DNA from 3 places in the Bradyrhizobium zaerense genome. Region 1 is predicted to be linked to each of the others. Evidence: predicted binding sites of a transcription regulator. Region 1 holds the regulator's gene; each other region holds the start of a gene.
The links. Region 1 encodes PhoB, which activates phosphate uptake and scavenging genes when phosphate is short. Its sites were predicted from a motif close to TGTCATNNANCTGTCAT; they were not measured.
Positions count from the first base shown of each region.

Region 2: AB8Z38_RS08900 (DUF47 domain-containing protein) is a predicted target of PhoB. The motif match lies at 2,167-2,183, and genes of this name have one in related genera.
Region 3: ugpB (sn-glycerol-3-phosphate ABC transporter substrate-binding protein UgpB) is a predicted target of PhoB. The motif match lies at 2,323-2,339, and genes of this name have one in related genera.

Region 1 covers NZ_CP165734.1:5,351,652-5,356,256, reverse strand. Annotated here, with positions in the region: gene AB8Z38_RS25720 (aspartate aminotransferase family protein) at 1-129, opposite strand, end outside; gene AB8Z38_RS25715 (GcrA family cell cycle regulator) at 578-1,087, shown strand; gene phoB (phosphate regulon transcriptional regulator PhoB) at 1,352-2,059, opposite strand; gene phoU (phosphate signaling complex protein PhoU) at 2,082-2,798, opposite strand; gene pstB (phosphate ABC transporter ATP-binding protein PstB) at 2,810-3,631, opposite strand; gene pstA (phosphate ABC transporter permease PstA) at 3,628-4,473, opposite strand; gene pstC (phosphate ABC transporter permease subunit PstC) at 4,478-4,605, opposite strand, start outside.
Region 2 covers NZ_CP165734.1:1,771,910-1,776,514, reverse strand. Annotated here, with positions in the region: partial or broken gene AB8Z38_RS08915 (ABC transporter substrate-binding protein) at 1-162, shown strand, start outside; gene AB8Z38_RS08910 (branched-chain amino acid ABC transporter permease) at 236-1,099, shown strand; gene AB8Z38_RS08905 (branched-chain amino acid ABC transporter permease) at 1,101-2,069, shown strand; gene AB8Z38_RS08900 (DUF47 domain-containing protein) at 2,226-2,870, shown strand; gene AB8Z38_RS08895 (anion permease) at 2,886-3,893, shown strand; gene sugE (quaternary ammonium compound efflux SMR transporter SugE) at 3,886-4,200, opposite strand; gene AB8Z38_RS08885 (peptide chain release factor 3) at 4,374-4,605, shown strand, end outside.
Region 3 covers NZ_CP165734.1:4,966,829-4,971,433, reverse strand. Annotated here, with positions in the region: gene AB8Z38_RS24025 (MarR family winged helix-turn-helix transcriptional regulator) at 1-46, opposite strand, end outside; gene AB8Z38_RS24020 (organic hydroperoxide resistance protein) at 201-626, shown strand; gene AB8Z38_RS24015 (CaiB/BaiF CoA transferase family protein) at 802-2,007, shown strand; gene ugpB (sn-glycerol-3-phosphate ABC transporter substrate-binding protein UgpB) at 2,392-3,708, shown strand; gene ugpA (sn-glycerol-3-phosphate ABC transporter permease UgpA) at 3,757-4,605, shown strand, end outside.

The DNA of each region.
Region 1 (4,605 bases):
CACGCCCGAGGTGAAATCGAGATAGCGGTCGCCGTTGGTGGCGATCAGCCAGCAGCCTTCGCCGCGCTCGAAGCCGATCTCGGCCCTGGCGAAAACGGGAAGCAAATGCGGCGCGGCGCTGTTGGTCATGATGGTCTCTTGGATGTTTCAGACGGCCTGAACGCGCCTTGCGCAGCGCATCATTGGTCCGGAAAACGAAACGTGCCGCCTTTTAAGGGCGGCACGTGTCACTATCTTATGCTTGGCACCACGGGTGTCAATGCCGCCGGAAAGCCTCGCGAAAGGCTGAATCCGTAGTCTTGCGGTGCCGAATTTGCGGGTTTTGCCCACGGAACATGTGGAAGCGAGTCGGCAGACTCTTGCGCGTGAGTCACGCCATATTGTAGCGTTTGGCTTGTCAGATACGACATCTCGTGCAGCGGTTCTGATCTCTAAGTCCTCATGTACCGGCGTAAGCGTTCGGGCGTTCTAGGCGCGCCCGGCGAGCCTTAAGGGATTCTGACGGCACGGGTTTTTCGAGGCTTAGCATTCGCTGTGTGCCCCAGGATGGCTGGCGCGCGGCGAAGGAAAGGGTGCAATGACGGTTTTGACCTGGTCCGACGATCGCGTCGAACAGCTGAAAAAGCTCTGGGAGGCCGGACTTTCGGCCAGCCAGATCGCGGCAGAGCTCGGCAACGTGACCCGCAACGCCGTGATCGGCAAGGTGCACAGGCTCGGCCTGTCCGGCCGCGCCAAGAGCCCGTCTTCAGCTGCTCCCCGGCCGCGCAAGGCGCGTCCCGCGCAGCATATGATGCGGGTGAGCCGCCCCGTCGCGCGCGGCAACACCGCGCTGGCGCAGGCCTTCGAGGTCGAGATGGAGGCCGAACCGGTCACCTACGACAACGTGGTGCCGATGAGCCAGCGGCTGTCGCTGCTTGAATTGAACGAGGCAACCTGCCACTGGCCGGTCGGCGATCCCTCGAGCGCGGATTTCTTCTTCTGCGGCGGCAGGGCGCTCTCGGGCCTGCCCTATTGCGCCCAGCACTCGCGCGTCGCCTACCAGCCGGCGTCGGATCGCCGCCGTGCGCCGGTGAAGCCGTCGCGGTGAAGTCGTTCTGACGTTCAAGACGGCGGCCGTCATTGATGACGGCTCCAACAAACTCGATGTCGTCCCGGACAAGCGCGCCTCAAGCGCGCGCAGATCCGGGACCCATAGCCACCAGGCGCAATGATTGCGCGAAGTGGTCACCCCGAGTGTTCGCCAAACCACTCTTTGTGGTTATGGGTCCCGGATCAGCGCTCGCTAGCTCGCTTGTCCGGGACGACGGCTGGGATTGTGGCCCCAGCCGCACTCAAACTCACCCACTAAACCCTACGCCTGCTCCGCCTTCGCAAAGCGATCATCCAGCGCATAGCCGGCACCGCGCACGGTGCGGATCGGGTCCTGCTCGCGGCCGAGATTGAGCAGCTTGCGCAGGCGGCCGATATGGACGTCGACGGTGCGCTCGTCGATATAGATGTCGCGGCCCCAGACGCTGTCGAGCAGCTGCTCGCGCGAGAACACGCGGCCGGGATGCTCCAGGAAAAACTCCAACAGGCGATATTCGGTCGGGCCGAGATCGATCGGCCGGCCCGAGCGCGCCACACGCCGTTTGTCACGGTCGAGCTCGATATCGCCAAAGGCGAGCACGGTGGCGAGCCGCTCGGGGCTTGCACGCCTGAGCAGGCCCTTCACGCGGGCCAACAGCTCGGGCACCGAAAACGGCTTGACGATGTAGTCGTCGGCGCCGGTCGCCAATCCCCGCACCCGCTCGCTCTCCTCGCCGCGCGCGGTGAGCATGATGATCGGCAACTGCTTGGTGTCGGATCGCGCCCGCAGCCGACGGCACAGTTCGATGCCGGAGAGGCCGGGCAGCATCCAGTCGAGCACTATCAGATCGGGAAGATGCTCCTTGAGACGGGTATCGGCGTCGTCGCCGCGCATCACCGTCTCGACGTCATAGCCGTCGCCTTCGAGGTTGTAGCGGAGAAGCTCGGTCAGAGCTTCCTCGTCCTCAACCACCATAATGCGTGCGCCCATGGTGCCGTCGCTCCTTGATGATTCAAATATTCGGGAGGGTCGTGGCGAAGGTTGTCATGTCGCCCTTCGGCCGCTTGTCGGTCATGGCCTGACCTTCGATCATGTAGAACACGGTCTCGGCGACGTTGGTGGCGTGATCGCCGATCCGTTCGATGTTCTTGGCGCAGAACATCAGGTGGATGCAAAACGAAATGTTGCGCGGATCTTCCATCATGTAGGTGAGGAGCTCGCGGAACAGCGAAGTGCAGATGGCGTCGACTTCCTCGTCACCCTTCCACACCGCCATCGCCGCCGGCAGATCGTGCGCGGCATAGGCGTCGAGCACCGACTTGACCTGCTGCTGCACGAGATCGGTCATGTGCTCGAGCCCGCGGAACAGCTTGAGCGGATGGAAATCGGTCTCCAGCGCCGCGACGCGCTTGCCCATGTTCTTGGCGAGGTCGCCGATGCGCTCGAGATCGGTCGCAACGCGCATGGCGCCGACGATCTCGCGCAGGTCGACCGCCATCGGCTGGCGGCGGGCGATCGTGAGCACCGCACGCTCCTCGATGCGTCTCTGGAGCGTATCGAGCTCAGCGTCGGTGGTGACGACGCGCTGGCCGAGCGCGACGTCGCGGCGGATCAGGGCGTCGACGGAATCGACGATCATGCGCTCGGCGATCCCGCCCATTTCGGCGACCAGGCGCGTGAGCTCCTGGAGATCGGTATCGAAGGCCTTTGCGGTATGTTCAGAACCCATGTCCCGTCTCCTCAGCCGAACCGGCCGGTGATGTAATCCTGCGTACGCCGATCGGTCGGCGACGTGAAGATCTTGCTGGTGTCGTCGAATTCGATCAGTTCGCCGAGATACATGAAGGCGGTCTTGTCGGAGACGCGGGCCGCCTGCTGCATGTTGTGGGTGACGATCGCAATCGTGTAGCTCTCGGCTAATTCCTGGATCAGCTCCTCGACCTTGGCGGTCGAGATCGGGTCGAGCGCCGAGCAGGGCTCGTCGAACAGGATCACCTCGGGTCGCACCGCGACCGTACGGGCGATGCAGAGGCGCTGCTGCTGGCCGCCGGACAGCGAGAGGCCGGAGGCGTTGAGCTTGTCCTTGACCTCGTTCCACAACGCGCCGCCGCGCAGCGCCTTCTCGACGCGGTCGTCCATCTCCGATTTCGAGATCTTCTCGTAAAGGCGGATGCCGAAAGCGATGTTCTCGTAGATCGTCATCGGGAACGGCGTCGGCTTCTGGAACACCATGCCGACGCGGGCACGCAGCAGATTGAGGTCGAGCTTGCCGTCGAGGATGTTGGTCTGGTCGAGCATGAGCTGACCGGTGGCGCGCTGGCCCGGATAGAGATCGTACATCCGGTTGAAGATGCGCAGCAGGGTCGACTTGCCGCAGCCCGACGGGCCGATGAACGCGGTGACGCGGTTGGCGCCGAGCGTCAGGTTGATGTTCTTCAGCGCGTGGTGCTCGCCATAGTAGAAGTTCAGGTTGCGCACGGTCACCTTGGGGGGCGCCTCGGGCAGCACCGGCGCGTGCGGCAGTCCACCGGCCGCGCTCATCGATACGGACAGATCACTCATTTTGCGGTCCTCTCGGCGCCAAGAATGCGCGCGCCAATATTCAGGGCAAGAACGGTCAGGGTGATGAGCAGCGCGCCGCTCCAGGCCAGCTGCTTCCAGTAGGCATAGGGGCTCTGCACGAAGTTGTTGATGGTGACCGGCAGGTTCGCCATGGTCTTGTTCAGGCCCAGGCTGAAGAACTGGTTCGACAACGCGGTGAACAGCAGCGGCGCGGTTTCGCCGGCAACACGGGCGGTGGCGAGCAGCACGCCGGTGATGAGACCGGAACGGGCAGAACGATAGGCAATGCGCTTGATCACCAGCGAACGCGGCAGGCCGAGCGCGGAAGCTGCCTCACGCAGCGCATTCGGCACCAGGAGCAGCATGTCCTCGGTCGTGCGCAGCACCACCGGGATCACGATCACGGCGAGCGCCAGCGCACCCGCGATTGCCGAGAAGCCGCGCATCGGCACCACCACTGCGCCGTAGATGAACAGGCCGATGATGATCGAGGGCGCCGAGAGCAGGATATCGTTGATGAAGCGGATCACCGAGGTCAGCCGGTCGTTGCGGCCATACTCGGCGAGATAGGTGCCGGCGAACATGCCGAGCGGCGCGCCGATGCCGACGCCGATCACGGTCATGATCAGCGAGCCGACGATGGCGTTGAGCAGGCCGCCCTCGTTCGATCCGGGTGGCGGCGTATTTTCGGTGAAGAGCTGGAAATTGAGTCCGGCGAGGCCATTGTAGAGCAGCGTGATCAGGATCAGCGCAAGCCAGGTGACGCCGAACGCGGTTGCGGCGATGCAGAGCCCGCGGATGACGATGTCCTTGCGGCGGCGGCGGGAATAGATCGGGTTCATGGCTTCAGTTCCCCGCCCTCTTTTCCAGCCGCATCAGCATCAGCCGCGCCGCCGCGAGCACGAAGAACGTCAGCACGAATAGCAGCAGGCCGAGCAGGATCAGGCCGGACTGGTGCAGGCCGTCGCTCTCGG
Region 2 (4,605 bases), 3.6 Mb from region 1:
CAGCCCAACGGCCGCACCATTCACAGTGCCTATTTGTTCGAGGTGAAGAAGCCCTCCGAGTCCAAGGGACCGTGGGACTTCTACAAGCTGGTCGGCACGGTGCCGGGCGACCAGGCCTTCACGCCGCTGTCCGAAAGCAAATGTGCGCTTTTGAAGAAATAAGACGACCGCCCGCAGGCCGTCAGGTCTGCGGGCGACTTTCAGAGGAACGCCGAAGGGACTGGGTGCGGGATCGATGCAGGCTCTCTATGCACAGCTACTGGTGGGACTGATCAACGGCTCGTTCTACGCGCTGCTCAGTCTCGGGCTCGCCGTGATCTTCGGCATGCTCAACATAATCAATTTCGCCCACGGCGCGCTCTACATGATGGGTGCGTTCTGCGCCTATTTCCTGCTGGACCTCGCGGGTCTGAATTACTGGTGGGCCCTGTTGATCGCGCCGATCGTGGTCGGCATCTTTGGCATGATCCTGGAGCGGACGATGCTGCAATGGCTGACCGGGCTCGATCACCTTTACGGGCTGCTGCTGACCTTCGGCATCGCGCTGATCGTTCAGGGCGTGTTCCAGAACTATTTCGGTTCGTCCGGCCTGCCTTACGCCATTCCGGATCAGCTCAAGGGCGGCATCAATCTCGGCTTCATGTTCCTGCCGATCTATCGCGCCTGGGTCGTCATTTTCTCCCTGGTCGTCTGTGTGGCAACCTGGTTCCTGATCGAGAAGACGCGGCTCGGCGCCTACCTGCGCGCCGCGACCGAAAATCCGACGCTGGTGCGCGCCTTCGGCATCAACGTGCCGCGGATGATCACGCTGACTTACGGCCTCGGCGTCGGTCTTGCCGCGCTCGCCGGCGTGCTCTCGGCGCCGATCAACCAGGTGCGGCCGCTGATGGGCGCAGACCTCATCATCGTCGTGTTCGCGGTCGTTGTGATCGGCGGCATGGGATCGATCATGGGATCGATCATCACCGGCTTTGCGCTCGGCGTGATCGAGGGTCTGACCAAGTATTTTTATCCCGAGGCCTCCAACACCGTCGTGTTCGTGCTGATGGTGCTGGTGCTCTTGGTGAAGCCAACCGGATTGACGGGAAGGGCGGCCTGACATGACAGCCTTGACGGACGACACGCTGCCGGTGACCCCGCGCGCGATGCGCGACGAGATGATCGTGTTCGCGGCGATGGCGCTGCTGCTGGCCGCGGTGCCATTCAGCGGCATCTATCCGTTCTTCGTGATGCAGGCGCTGTGCTTCGCGCTGCTCGCCTGCGCCTTCAACCTGCTGATCGGCTATGGCGGCTTGCTGTCGTTCGGCCACGCGATGTTCCTGGGCACTGCCGGCTATTGCTCCGCGCACGCGCTCAAGGTGTGGGGCCTGCCGCCGGAGCTCGGCATCCTCGTCGGTGTCGCCGGTGCCTTCGTGCTGTCGATCGTGACCGGCTACATCTCGATCCGCCGGCAGGGCATCTATTTCTCGATGATCACGCTGGCGCTGTCGCAGCTTCTGTATTTCCTCTATTTGCAGACCCCGTTCACCCATGGTGAGGACGGCATCCAGGGCATTCCGCAGGGGCATTTGTTCGGCGTGTTCGATCTGACCAAGCCGACCGTGCTCTATTACGTGGTGCTGGTTGGCTTCCTCGGCGGCTTCCTGCTGATCTACCGCATCATCAATTCGCCGTTCGGGGAGGTCTTGAAGGCGATCCGCGAGAACGAGCCGCGCGCGATCTCGCTCGGTTACCGGACCGACCAGTACAAGTTCCTGGCTTTCGTCCTCTCGGGCACGCTCGCCGGTTTTGCCGGATCGCTCAAAGTGTTCGTGGCGCAGAATGCTTCGCTCACCGACGTGCACTGGTCGATGTCGGGCGAAGTCGTGCTGATGACGCTGGTTGGCGGTCTCGGCACCATCTTCGGGCCCGTGGTCGGCGCGTTCGCGATCATCGCCATGCAGCAATATCTGGCGGGCTTCGGCCAGTGGGTGACGGTGATCCAGGGCTCGATCTTCGTGATCTGCGTGCTCACCTTCCGCCGCGGCGTGGTCGGGGAAATCGCGCATTACTTCCGGCGTTCACTCTAAGGGATTGATATCACGTCGATTTCTCTGCCGATCGAAAGCGGTGGATGATCCGGCTCCGCGGGCGTGAGGTGGCACGCGCGCGGATCGAAAATGGTCTATGACGGTTTAATGACGGCCTGATCGGGTCGCGCCATTTTCAACCGGTAGCCCATTCCCATGATGCGATGGTTTCGCGCTTTCCTGCCCAAGGAAGAACGGTTCTTCGACCTGTTCGACCGCCACGCCCAGACCGTGATCCAGGGCTCCATCGCGCTCCAGGGCATGCTGAACGGGGGCGAGGAGACGCCGGTCTATTGCCAGCGCGTCAACCAGTTCGAGAACGACGCCGACAATATCACCCGTGAGGTGCTGACCGCGGTACGCCGCACCTTCATCACGCCGTTCGACCGTGGCGATATCAAGAACCTGATCACGTCGATGGACGACGCCATCGACCAGATGCAGCAGACGGCCAAGGCCGTGATGCTGTTCGAGGTCCGCACCTTCGAACCGCCGATGCGCGAGATCGGCGGGCTCTTGATCGAATGCGCCAACCTGGTCGGGCGCGCGCTGCCGCTGATGCAGGCGATCGGCCAGAACGTCGCCATGCTGACGGCGATCACGGAGGAACTGGGCAAGCTGGAGGGCCGGGTCGACGATCTCCACGACATCGGCCTGAAGGAGCTGTTCCTCAAGCATCGCGACGGCAGTGCGATGTACTTCATCGTGGGGGCGGAGATCTACGACCACCTCGAAAAGGTCGCCGATCGCTTCGATGACGTGGCGAACGAGATCAACAGCATCGTCATTGAACAAGTCTAGCGCAGGGGCCGCGCCGTGGATGCTGCGTTGGGTCTTCCCGTCCTGCTCGGACTGATTGCTGTCGCGCTGCTGTTCGATTTCCTGAACGGCCTGCACGACGCCGCCAATTCGATCGCGACCATCGTCTCGACCCGCGTGCTGCGGCCGCAATTTGCGGTGTTCTGGGCCGCCTTCTTCAATTTCGTCGCCTTCATGGTGTTCGGCCTGCACGTCGCCCAGACCATCGGCACCGGCATCATCGATCCCGCAATCGTCGATGCGCAGGTGATCTTCGCCGCCCTGGTCGGCGCCATCGTCTGGAACATCGTCACCTGGGCGCTCGGCATTCCATCGTCCTCGTCGCACGCCTTGATCGGCGGTCTGTTCGGCGGAGGGGTCGCCAAGGCCGGGCTCTCGGCGGCAGTCTGGAGCGGTTTGTCCAAGACGGTCATCGCCATCGTGCTGTCTCCGGTGGTCGGCTTCCTGCTGGCGATGATGCTGGTTGCGATCGTCTCCTGGGCGTCGGTGCGCTCGACACCGTTTGCCGTGGACCGGGCCTTTCGCATCCTGCAATTTGCCTCCGCATCGCTCTATTCGCTCGGCCATGGCGGCAATGACGCGCAGAAGACCATGGGCATCATCGCCGTGCTGCTTTATTCGCAGGGCCAGCTCGGCGGCGAATTCTACGTGCCGTTCTGGGTGGTGTTGTCGTGCCAGGCGGCGATGGCGATGGGGACGCTGATGGGCGGCTGGCGCATCGTCCGCACCATGGGCCTGCGCATCACCAAGTTGACGCCGATGCAAGGCTTTTGCGCCGAGACCGGTGGCGCTGCGACCCTGTTCATAGCCACCTTCCTCGGAGTTCCCGTCTCGACCACCCACACCATCACCGGTGCGATCGTCGGCGTCGGTGCCGCGCGCCGCCTTTCGGCGGTGCGCTGGAACGTCGCCAGCTCGATCGTCTATGCCTGGGTGATCACGATGCCGGCCTCCGCGATCATCGCGGCGCTGACCTGGTGGGCCGTCAAGATTTTCCTCAAGTAACGAGTTTCAGCCCGACAATCCCGGCGACGATCAGTCCGATGCTGGCGAGGCGAAATGCGGTTGCCGGCTCGCCGAACAGGACGATGCCGAGCGTCGCGGTGCCGACCGCGCCAATCCCGGTCCAGACCGCGTAGGCGGTTCCGATCGGCAGCGATTTCAGCGCAAGGCCGAGCAGCAGGATGCTGCCGGTCATGGCCCCGAGCGTCAGGACGGAGGGAATGAGCCTGGTGAAACCCTCGGTATATTTGAGCCCGATCGCCCAGGAGACTTCCAGCAGACCGGCGATGAACAGGATGCTCCAGGCCATGACGACCCTCCGATCAAGGCAGGGGCGTCCCCGCGACTGGCGTGCCGATAAGGGGAAAGGCCGTGCTTCCCCGAGGCGGATATGGGCAAGCCCGATATGGGGCTGGTCCAAGGGCCTCGCAATCACCACATCAGGCTTGATCAGGCCCATTTTCCCTGTCAAACGCTCCCGCTATGTCCGACATCGCCACCACCACAGCCGAATCGCCGGCCCGTTCCCCGCTTGCCGCTGAAGTGGCGCGGCGGCGGACCTTTGCGATCATCTCGCATCCGGACGCCGGCAAGACCACGCTGACCGAAAAGCTGCTGCTGTTCGGCGGCGCCATCAATCTCGCCGGTCAGGTCAAGGCCAAGGGCGAGCGGCGCAACACCCGTTCGGACTGGATGAAGATCGAGCGCGAGCGCG
Region 3 (4,605 bases), 380 kb from region 1:
GATTGTCGAGCCGCAGCGGGTCCACCGCGGAGTGTTTCCGGGCCATGTTCGATCTCACGAGATTCGTCCTGTCATTCTGGGACCTGGCGGCCGCGCATTCAATTGCGAACAATTAAATGTGAGGCGGCCTGATTTAAATTGCGCACAATCTAATTGTCTGCCATATAAGCCGCACCCAACAGGAAAACAGGGAGACGAAAATGTCGGTGAATGTCCTCTACAAGACCAGTGCAAAAGCCACCGGCGGCCGCGACGGCCATGCCGCGACCCTCGATGGCGCGTTGGACGTCAAGCTGACCACGCCGAAGGAACTCGGCGGCGGCGGTGGCGCCGGCAACAACCCCGAACAGCTGTTTGCGGCCGGCTATGCCGCCTGCTTCATCGGCGCGATGAAGTTCGTGGCCTCGCAGGGCGGCCCGAAGGTCCCCGCTGACGCCTCCGTCACCTCGACCGTCGGCATCGGCCCACGCGCGGCCGGCGGATTCGGCCTCGACATCGATCTCGCCGTGTCGCTACCGGGCCTTGCCCGTGCGGAAGCCGAGGCGCTGGTCGAGAAGGCGCACCAGGTCTGCCCGTACTCCAACGCGACGCGCGGCAATGTCGACGTCCGCCTGACGGTGGTCTGATCGAAGATGCGGATCGGCTGGCCCGGGATCCTCTCGGGCCGGCCATTTCCGTTGATTTACCATCCCGCGGGATTGCGGCGCGTGCGCCGCATATGGCCCTACGCAACAAGCCATTGCTGGCATGCCGGAACCTCGCTAGGCCTGTGGTCAATATCGACACAGGGGAAGCGAAGCCATGAGTTCTGAAGCTGCTTCGGGCGCAATGAGCGGACTGCGCGTCATTGATCTCACGCGCGTGCTCGGCGGCCCCTACTGCACGCAGATTCTCGCCGACCATGGCGCCGACGTGATCAAGGTCGAGCCGCCGGCGGGCGACGAGGTGCGCGACTGGGGCCCTCCCTTCCACGAGGAAGACGCGGCCTATTTCGTCGGCATCAACCGCAACAAGCGCTCGATCGGCCTCGACCTCGCCTCCGAAGGCGGCCGCGCCGTGCTGCTCAAGATGCTCGAGACGGCCGACGTCCTGATCGAGAATTTCAAGCCGGGCACGCTGGAGAAATGGGGCATCGGCAATGAGAACTTGCGCGAAAAATTCCCGCGCCTCGTGCATTGCCGGATCTGCGGCTTCGGCGCCGACGGCCCGCGCGGCGGCAATCCCGGCTATGACGCCATCATCCAGGCGATGACCGGCATGATCGCGGCGACCGGCTCGCCGGAGAGCGGGCCGATGCGGATCGGCGTGCCCTTGGTCGACATCACCACGGGACTCTACGCGGCGATCGGCATTTTGATGGCTCTGTCGGAGCGGCAGCGCTCGGGCCAGGGTCAGTTCCTGGAGACGACGCTGTACGAGACCGGCCTTGCCATCATGCATCCGCACACCGCGAATTATTTCATGCACGGCAAGCCGCCGTCGCTCACCGGCAACGAGCATCCCAATCTCGTTCCTTATGCGATCTTCCCGACCAGGACCGACGACATCTTCATCGGCGTGGGCAATGACGGCACCTTCCGCAAGCTCGCGAAGGAGATCGGCAAGCCCGAGCTCGGCACCGATCCGCGCTTTGCCCGCAACAAGGACCGCATCGCCAATCGCGAGGCCCTGCGCGCCGAGCTTGCCGCGGTGTTCAGCCAGCACGAGGCCGAGCCGCTGTGCAATCGTCTGCTTGCTGCGGGCCTGCCCGCAGGCCCCGTACAGAAGATCGACCAGGCGCTGACCAATCCGCACACGGTCGCCCGCGGCGATGTCATCGAAAAGGATTGGTACAAGGGCGTGGCGTCGCCGATCCGGCTCGATCGCAGCAAGCCGAGCCTGCGCCGCCTGCCGCCGAAATTCAGCCAGCACGCCGCCGAGGTGCTGGGCGAGTTCGGCTATTCCAGGGCCGAGATCGACGCGATGGTCGAGACCGGCACGGTCTGCGGGCCCGAGCGCAAGCGCTAACATAACACGAAGACCGAACTCCAGCCCAGGTGCGCTCCCTCTCCCGCCTGCGGAGAGGGCTCGTGAGAGGGTGTCTCCGCAACGGGACAATGCCCGGGAGGAGAGAACCCTCACCCGCGCCTTCGGCGCGACCTCTCCCGCAAGCGGGAGAGGCAAGGAGGCCGCGGTGCGATGGTCGACCTCACACATCCAATACCGCACTGCGGCGCGGGCGCGTGTGTGCACCGCGAATGGATGAGACTGCGCGCTGGGCCTTCGCCTATTTGACGGCTTTCTTTTTGCCGCGCTTGCCGCTTTCGTTTCGCCCGCTTACACAGTCATGTGAACGTCATGTGGCGCTGCTAGCGCAAGCGATCTTTTTGACGGCCAAGGGAGGTTTACTTGATGGCTCTTCGACATTTTGGGGCAGCTGCAGCATTTGCGGTAACGGTTGGCATGAGCGTTTCGCCGGCGCTGGCCGTGACTGAAATCCAGTGGTGGCACGCGATGACCGGCGCGAACAATGACGTCATCGTCAAGCTCGCCACCGACTTCAACGCGTCGCAGAGCGACTACAAGGTGATCCCGACCTACAAGGGCAACTACGCCGATACGATGAATGCCGGCATCGCCGCGTTCCGCGCCGGCAACGCCCCGCATATCATGCAGGTGTTCGAAGTCGGCACCGCCACCATGATGGCCGCGACCGGCGCCGTGAAGCCCGTCTACAAGCTGATGGCCGAGGCCGGCGAGAAGTTCGATCCCAAGATCTACCTGCCCGCCATCACCGGCTATTATTCGACCTCGAAGGGCGAGATGCTGTCCTTCCCCTTCAACTCGTCATCGACGGTGATGTGGGTCAACCTCGACGAGCTGAAGAAGGCGAATGTCGAAATCCCGAAGACCTGGCCGGAAACGTTCGCGGCGGCCAAGAAGCTGCACGACAACGGCCACCCGACCTGCGGCTTCTCCGGCTCCTGGGTCACCTGGGTCAATCTCGAGCAGCTCTCCGCCTGGCACAACGTGCCGCTCGCCAGCAAGGCGAACGGCCTCGACGGCTTCGACACCGTGCTGGAGTTCAACGGCCCGCTTCAGGTCAAGCATCTCGAGAAGCTGGTCGAACTGCAGAAGGACAAGACCTACGACTATGCCGGCCGTACCAACACCGGCGAAGGCCGCTTCACCTCGGGTGAGTGCGCGATTTACCTGACCTCGTCGGCCTTCTTCGGCAATGTCAAGGCGCAGGCCAAGTTCAACTTCAACGCCGTGCCGATGCCGTACTATCCGGACATCAAGGGCGCGCCGCAGAACTCGATCATTGGCGGTGCCTCGCTCTGGGTCATGGGCGGCAAGTCAGCCGAGGAATACAAGGGCGTCGCAAAATTCCTGACCTTCCTCTCCGACACCGATCGCCAGGTCTACATCCACAAGGCCTCCGGCTATCTGCCGATCACCAAGGCGGCGTATGAGAAGGCGAAGGCGGAGGGCTTCTACAAGGACCAGCCCTATCTCGAAACGCCCCTGCTCGAGCTGACCAACAAGGAGCCGACCGAGAATTCGCGCGGCCTGCGGCTCGGCAACATGGTGCAGCTGCGCGACGTCTGGTCGGAAGAGATCGAGCAGGCGCTCGCCGGCAAGAAGACCGCCAAGCAGGCGCTGGATTCCGCGGTCGAGCGCGGCAACGTGATGCTGCGGCAGTTCGAAAAGACCGCCGTGAAGTGAGGCCCATGAGCGGCAGGCCGCGACCCGGCCTGCCGCTCTGCTGACACCATGCAAAAGCAAGCCATTTTCCAGTCAAAGCTGTTGCCCTACGCGCTGGTTGCCCCGCAACTCGCGGTGGTCCTGATATTTTTCTACTGGCCGGCTGCCCAAGCCGTGATCCAGTCCTTCCTGCTCCAGGACGCCTTCGGTCTGTCGACGAGCTTCGTCTGGTTCGACAACTATGTCGAACTGTTCAAAGACCCCGCCTATTTCGAGACGATCGTCCGCACCTTCTTCTTCTCGTTCGCGATCGCCGTGTCCTCGCTGTCGTTCGCGCTCCTGCTCGCGGTAATGGCGGACAAGCCGCTGCGCGGATCGATGCTCTATCGCACGCTGCTGATCTGGCCCTATGCCGTCGCGCCGCCCGTCGTCGGCGTGCTCTGGATTTTCATGCTGCATCCCTCGCTCGGTGTGCTGGCGCGATATCTGCGCGCCGCCGGCGTCGACTGGAATCCGCTGCTCGACGGCAACCAGGCGGCTGCGCTGATCATCGTGGCCGCCGCGTGGAAGCAGATCTCCTATAATTTCCTGTTCTTCCTCGCCGGGCTGCAAGCCATCCCGAAGAGCGTGTTCGAGGCCGCTGCGATCGACGGCGCGCGCCCGATGCGGCGGTTCTGGACCGTGACCTTCCCGCTGCTGTCGCCGACCATCTTCTTCCTGCTGGTCGTCAACATCGTCTACGCCTTCTTCGACACCTTCGGCATCATCGACACCATGACCCGCGGCGGTCCCGGCACGTCGACCGTGACGCTGGTCTACAAGGTCTATTCCGACGGCCTGCTCGGCGGCAATCTCGGCAGCTCGGCGGCGCAATCGGTGATCCTGATGGTCATGGTCATCGTGCTCACCGGAATCCAG